Regions from separate parts of the Oceanobacillus sp. FSL K6-2867 genome, predicted to be linked through region 1. Evidence: a T-box and tRNA genes for the amino acid it is inferred to sense, from the RefSeq annotation. Region 1 holds a T-box; the other holds one or more tRNA genes.

The links. A T-box is a leader RNA that pairs with one kind of tRNA and senses whether it is charged. The one in region 1 lies ahead of alaS (alanine--tRNA ligase), so its partner is inferred to be a tRNA-Ala.
Region 2: it has a tRNA-Ala gene. The T-box ahead of alaS (alanine--tRNA ligase) is inferred to sense a tRNA for this amino acid. The anticodon was not compared.

The regions. Positions count from the first base shown of each region.
Region 1 is NZ_CP150144.1:88,087-91,660, reverse strand. Features, by position in the region: gene NSQ77_RS00455 (AI-2E family transporter) at 1-1,060, shown strand, start outside; T-box leader at 1,103-1,311, shown strand; gene alaS (alanine--tRNA ligase) at 1,366-3,574, shown strand, end outside.
Region 2 is NZ_CP150144.1:1,847,105-1,850,678, reverse strand. Features, by position in the region: rRNA gene NSQ77_RS09155 (16S ribosomal RNA) at 214-1,777, shown strand; tRNA gene NSQ77_RS09150 (tRNA-Ile) at 1,938-2,014, shown strand; tRNA gene NSQ77_RS09145 (tRNA-Ala) at 2,038-2,110, shown strand; rRNA gene NSQ77_RS09140 (23S ribosomal RNA) at 2,207-3,574, shown strand, end outside.

The sequences.
Region 1 (3,574 bases):
GGATAAAAAACGCTTTCGATTACTTTATTGGCTATTAATTGGGATTGTTTTATTTATTTTTTCCTTTTTGCTTGTAAAAACAATGCCATATTACGAAGCCTTTTTTTCATTTTTATGGAAACTGTTTATTCCTTTTATAGTTGCTGCATTAATTGCTTATTTGCTCCATCCACTAGTGGAAAAATTACATGAGTGGAATATTCATCGAGGTCTTTCTATCCTGCTGATCTATTTAGTATTCTTCGGTGGAGCTGGATATTTATTTTATAAAGGATATCCTGCTATTGTCCATCAAGTCCGTGATCTTAATGATAATCTGCCTGAATTCATTCACATGTACGAAAACTGGATTTATCAAGTATACAGCTATACTTCGTTTTTACCTGAAACGGTACATGACAAAATTGATCAGCTTGTAGCAACAATAGAAATCTCCTTGGATCATTTGCTTGGCAAATTAGTCGGAGGCTTTACAAGAATATTTGACATGATTATCATTATAACTGTTATCCCGGTATTAGTCTTTTACTTCATTAAGGATTATGTAAAGATCGAATCTTTTTTTATGTGGTTTATTCCACATAAATATAAGGATGAAGCGACTGAATTAGTGAAGGAAGTGGATAAAGGACTTGGCGGATACATTCGAGGACAGCTTATTGTCAGCTTGTTTGTCAGTATTGCATGTCTAATAATTTTTAAATTGCTGGACGTTAATTATGCGCTGCTGTTAGCGATTGTAATGGGTGTTACGAATATTATTCCGTATTTCGGACCAATCATTGGTGCAATCCCTGCGGTAATGATTTCCTATACAACAGGAGGCAACACTGTCATATTTGTGATTATTGCTATTTTTATTATACAGGTAATTGAAGGCAACCTTTTATCACCGTATATTATGGGGAAAACGGTTAAAATACATCCCGTAGCAATAATCTTTGTATTACTATTGGGTGGTCAATTATTTGGAGTGTGGGGCATGATATTGGCTGTTCCTGCATTAACGATTTTAAAAGTGATTGTCGTACAGTTTGTTTCTCTGCGGTCTAATCATTGACAATGCAACTAAAGTTCCTTATAATTACGCTATCATAATATATGAAACGCAAAGAAGGCACAAAGTACATGAACAGCTAGTTTAAAGAGAGGGGTTTCCTTGGTTGAAAGAAATCCTAAACATAGTCTCATGGAAAGCTAAGCCGGAGTACGGTTAATCCCCGTCGGTCTCAAACCGTTACCATGTTTAAGTGATGAATGATTTTGTCATTCATAATTAGGGTGGTACCGCGAACAAATCTCGTCCCTGCAATCATGCAGAGAGGAGATTTTTTTAATTTTATAGAACGTTTGGAGGAATGAATTATGAAACAATTAAGCTCAGCAGAAATTAGACAATTATTTATTGATTTTTTTAAAGAGAAAGGACATCAAGTAGAGCCAAGCGCTTCACTAGTGCCTGTCGATGACCCGACATTACTATGGATCAACAGCGGAGTTGCAACATTAAAGAAATATTTCGACGGTCGGGTGATTCCGAAAAATCCGCGTATAGTGAATGCTCAGAAGGCAATACGAACAAATGATATTGAAAATGTTGGTTTCACAGCAAGACACCACACTTTTTTTGAAATGCTTGGTAATTTCTCCATTGGCGATTATTTCAAAAAGGAAGCAATTGAATGGGCGTGGGAATTCTTAACGGATGAGAAATGGATTGGATTTGATAAGGAATTACTATCTGTTACCGTGCATCCAGAAGATGATGAAGCTTACGATATATGGTTGAATGAGATCCAAATACCAAAAGAACGGATTATTCGCTTAGAGGAAAACTTCTGGGATATTGGGGAGGGACCTAGCGGACCGAATACGGAAATTTTCTATGACCGCGGTGAGGCATTCGGAAACGATCCAAATGATCCAGAGCTTTACCCAGGTGGAGAGAATAGTCGTTATTTGGAAGTATGGAATCTTGTATTTTCTCAGTTTAATCATAATCCAGATGATACGTATACACCGCTGCCAAAGAAAAATATCGATACAGGCATGGGACTTGAACGTTTGACATCGATCATTCAGCAAGTACCAACGAATTTTGATACGGATTTATTTATGCCGATTATCCGAAAAACAGAAAATCTTGCCAATACTTCCTATGGAAAAAGTGACGCGGGCGATACGGCATTTAAAGTTATCGCTGACCATATTCGTACGGTAAGCTTTGCAATTGGCGATGGGGCAGTACCATCTAATGAAGGCAGAGGCTATGTATTAAGAAGGTTAATTCGAAGAGCTGTCCGGTTTGCTAAAGAAATTGGTATTGAGAAACCGTTTATGTATGAGCTGGTTAATACTGTTGGCAATATTATGAAGGATTTCTATCCGGAGGTATTGGGCCAACAAGAGTTTATTCAAAACATTATTAAAGTAGAAGAGGAAAGGTTCCATGAAACGCTCAATGATGGATTGCATATTTTATCCACCATTATGGACCGGGAAAAAGCTGCTGGAAATACGGTGTTTCCTGGTGAAGAAGTGTTCCGGCTCTATGATACGTACGGCTTCCCGAAAGAGCTGACTGAAGAATATGTAGAACAGCAAGGCTTTACAGTGGATCAGACTGGCTATGAGCAAGAAATGGAAAAGCAGCGAGAACGTGCAAGAAGTGCAAGACAAAAGGTAGATTCTATGCAGGTTCAGGATACAATTTTAAGTGAAATTGATATTGAGAGTGAATTTATTGGCTATCAGCAGCTAGAAATAGATACAACAATAGCATCAATTATAGGGGGAAAAGAAGTTGTTGGTACCGTACAAAAGGGTGATGAAGTTTTATTATTTTTAAATCAGACACCTTTTTATGCAGAAAGTGGTGGACAGGTTGCAGACCATGGCTGGCTATATACAGAAAATGCATCTGCATATGTGCTCGATGTACAAAAGTCGCCGAAAGGTCAGCATATTCATCGAGTTGAAATAAAGGATGGAGAATTTCATATTGGTGATAATGTAAAAGCAATTGTTGATGAACGTTTCCGTACAGCAATCATCAAAAACCATACGGCGACACATCTACTACACCAAGCATTGAAGGATGTTTTAGGCACACATGTAAATCAAGCTGGTTCATTAGTAACACCAGAACGATTACGTTTTGATTTCTCCCATTTTAATGCTGTTACAAAAGATGAACTGAAAGAGATTGAGCATATTGTTAATGAAAAAGTGTGGGAATCCATTGCGTTGGTTATAGATAATAAGAAACTGGATGAAGCAAAAGAGATGGGTGCAATGGCTTTATTTGGTGAAAAATATGGCGATGTTGTAAGAGTTGTTCAAATTGGTGATTACAGTCTAGAGCTATGTGGTGGTTGCCATGTGACGAACACTTCCGAAATTGGCTTATTCAAAATTGTGTCAGAAAGTGGTATCGGTGCTGGTACAAGAAGAATAGAAGCTGTCACAAGCAAACATGCCTATGAATTCCTGAATGATAAATTGGAGATATTGAGCACCTCCGCAAAACTTGCCAAAACAAAAGAAGAGCAGCTTCCTGAACGAATTGAAGGAT
Region 2 (3,574 bases), 1.8 Mb from region 1:
ACATTTTCTGCGAAACGAAAAAAGTTTTTGTAAAAACGTGTTGACAACAAATTGATACCATGTTATATTATATTTCGTCGCAAAAAACGACATTATAATAAATTGATCTTTGAAAACTGAACAAAACAACCAGTATGTCAAGAAAAAGGAAACTCGTTTTTCTTTTTAAAACAAGTAGAAGTCAGCTTCTACAACAGCTAAGTATTACAAACTTTTTTGGAGAGTTTGATCTTGGCTCAGGACGAACGCTGGCGGCGTGCCTAATACATGCAAGTCGAGCGCAGGAAGCAAACTGACCCTCATCTGAGGTGATGTTTGTGGAATGAGCGGCGGACGGGTGAGTAACACGTGGGCAACCTGCCTGTAAGATCGGGATAACTCGCGGAAACGTGAGCTAATACCGGATAATACTTTTCATCTCATGGTGAGAAGATAAAAGACGGTTTCGGCTGTCACTTACAGATGGGCCCGCGGCGCATTAGCTAGTTGGTGGGGTAACGGCTCACCAAGGCGACGATGCGTAGCCGACCTGAGAGGGTGATCGGCCACACTGGGACTGAGACACGGCCCAGACTCCTACGGGAGGCAGCAGTAGGGAATCTTCCGCAATGGACGAAAGTCTGACGGAGCAACGCCGCGTGAGTGATGAAGGTTTTCGGATCGTAAAACTCTGTTGTTAGGGAAGAACAAGTTGGGTAGTAACTGACCCAGCCTTGACGGTACCTAACCAGAAAGCCACGGCTAACTACGTGCCAGCAGCCGCGGTAATACGTAGGTGGCAAGCGTTGTCCGGAATTATTGGGCGTAAAGCGCTCGCAGGCGGTCTTTTAAGTCTGATGTGAAAGCCCACGGCTTAACCGTGGAGGGTCATTGGAAACTGGAGGACTTGAGTACAGAAGAGGAGAGTGGAATTCCACGTGTAGCGGTGAAATGCGTAGAGATGTGGAGGAACACCAGTGGCGAAGGCGACTCTCTGGTCTGTAACTGACGCTGAGGAGCGAAAGCGTGGGTAGCGAACAGGATTAGATACCCTGGTAGTCCACGCCGTAAACGATGAGTGCTAGGTGTTAGGGGGTTTCCGCCCCTTAGTGCTGAAGTTAACGCATTAAGCACTCCGCCTGGGGAGTACGGCCGCAAGGCTGAAACTCAAAAGAATTGACGGGGGCCCGCACAAGCGGTGGAGCATGTGGTTTAATTCGAAGCAACGCGAAGAACCTTACCAGGTCTTGACATCCTCTGACAACTCTAGAGATAGAGCTTTCCCTTCGGGGACAGAGTGACAGGTGGTGCATGGTTGTCGTCAGCTCGTGTCGTGAGATGTTGGGTTAAGTCCCGCAACGAGCGCAACCCTTGATCTTAGTTGCCAGCATTTAGTTGGGCACTCTAAGGTGACTGCCGGTGACAAACCGGAGGAAGGTGGGGATGACGTCAAATCATCATGCCCCTTATGACCTGGGCTACACACGTGCTACAATGGATGGAACAAAGGGAAGCGAACCCGCGAGGTCAAGCCAATCCCATAAAACCATTCTCAGTTCGGATTGTAGGCTGCAACTCGCCTACATGAAGCCGGAATCGCTAGTAATCGCGGATCAGCATGCCGCGGTGAATACGTTCCCGGGCCTTGTACACACCGCCCGTCACACCACGAGAGTTGGTAACACCCGAAGTCGGTGAGGTAACCTTTTGGAGCCAGCCGCCGAAGGTGGGACTAATGATTGGGGTGAAGTCGTAACAAGGTAGCCGTATCGGAAGGTGCGGCTGGATCACCTCCTTTCTAAGGATTATTACGGAACCCTACGGGTTAAGGAAGGCCGATTAAGATCGCCACGTCCTGTGGCAATATCGGCATGACCTACATCCTGTAGGCCCGACATACTGTGTTGTTTGGTTCAGTTTTGAGAGATCAATTTCTTTCACTTATACTTAAAATAGATGGGCCTGTAGCTCAGCTGGTTAGAGCGCACGCCTGATAAGCGTGAGGTCGGTGGTTCGAGTCCACTCAGGCCCACCATCTATTAAAATATTTTATATTACGGGGCCTTAGCTCAGCTGGGAGAGCGCCTGCCTTGCACGCAGGAGGTCAGCGGTTCGATCCCGCTAGGCTCCATTTTTGTACCTTGAAAACTAAATAAGAGTAACAACGACATCAATATTTTTAATGTAAAGCAAGGCTAATAATTAGTACGCTTATTTACTGTAACTTAGTTAAGTGAATAAGGGCGCACGGTGGATGCCTTGGCACTAGGAGCCGATGAAGGACGGGACTAACACCGATATGCCTCGGGGAGTTGTAAGTAAACTTTGATCCGGGGATTTCCGAATGGGGGAACCCACTGTTCGTAATGGAACAGTACATGCATCTGAATACATAGGGTGCATGAGGTAGACCCGGGGAACTGAAACATCTCAGTACCCGGAGGAAGAGAAAGAAAAATCGATTTCCTGAGTAGCGGCGAGCGAAACGGAAAGAGCCCAAACCAGAAAGCTTGCTTTCTGGGGTTGTAGGACATTCCATTGGAGTTACCAAGGAATTCTTTAAACGAATCGACCTGGAACGGTCAGCCAAAGAAGGTAAGAGCCCTGTAATTGAAAAGGAATTCTCTCCGGAGTGTATCCTGAGTACGGCGGAACACGTGAAATTCCGTCGGAATCCGGGAGGACCATCTCCCAAGGCTAAATACTCCCTAGTGACCGATAGTGAACCAGTACCGTGAGGGAAAGGTGAAAAGCACCCCGGGAGGGGAGTGAAATAGAACCTGAAACCGTGTGCCTACAAGTAGTCGAAGCCCGTTAATGGGTAACGGCGTACCTTTTGTAGAATGGACCGGCGAGTTACGATCGTATGCAAGGTTAAGTGGAAGACACGGAGCCGCAGCGAAAGCGAGTCTGAATAGGGCGAATGAGTATGCGGTCGTAGACCCGAAACCGTGTGATCTACCCATGTCCAGGGTGAAGGTCAGGTAACACTGACTGGAGGCCCGAACCCACGTATGTTGAAAAATGCGGGGATGAGGTGTGGGTAGGGGTGAAATGCCAATCGAACACGGAGATAGCTGGTTCTCTCCGAAATAGCTTTAGGGCTAGCCTCAAGAAATAGAGTACTGGAGGTAGAGCACTGATTGGACTAGGGGCCCTCACCGGGTTACCGAATTCAGTCAAACTCCGAATGCCAGTTACTTTTACTTGGGAGTCAGACTATGGGTGATAAGGTTCATAGTCGAAAGGGAAACAGCCCAGACCGCCAGCTAAGGTCCCAAAGTATACGTTAAGTGGAAAAGGATGTGGAGTTGCCCAGACAACCAGGATGTTGGCTTAGAAGCAGCCATCATTTAAAGAGTGCGTAATAGCTCACTGGTCGAGTGACTCTGCGCCGAAAATGTACCGGGGCTAAACGTATCACCGAAGCTGCGGATTGTTCTTACGAACAATGGTAGGAGAGCGTTCTAAGTGCTGTGAAGTCAGACCGTGAGGACTGGTGGAGCGCTTAGAAGTGAGAATGCCGGTATGAGTAGCGAAAAAAGAGTGAGAATCTCTTTCACCGAATGCCTAAGGTTTCCTGAGGAAGGCTCGT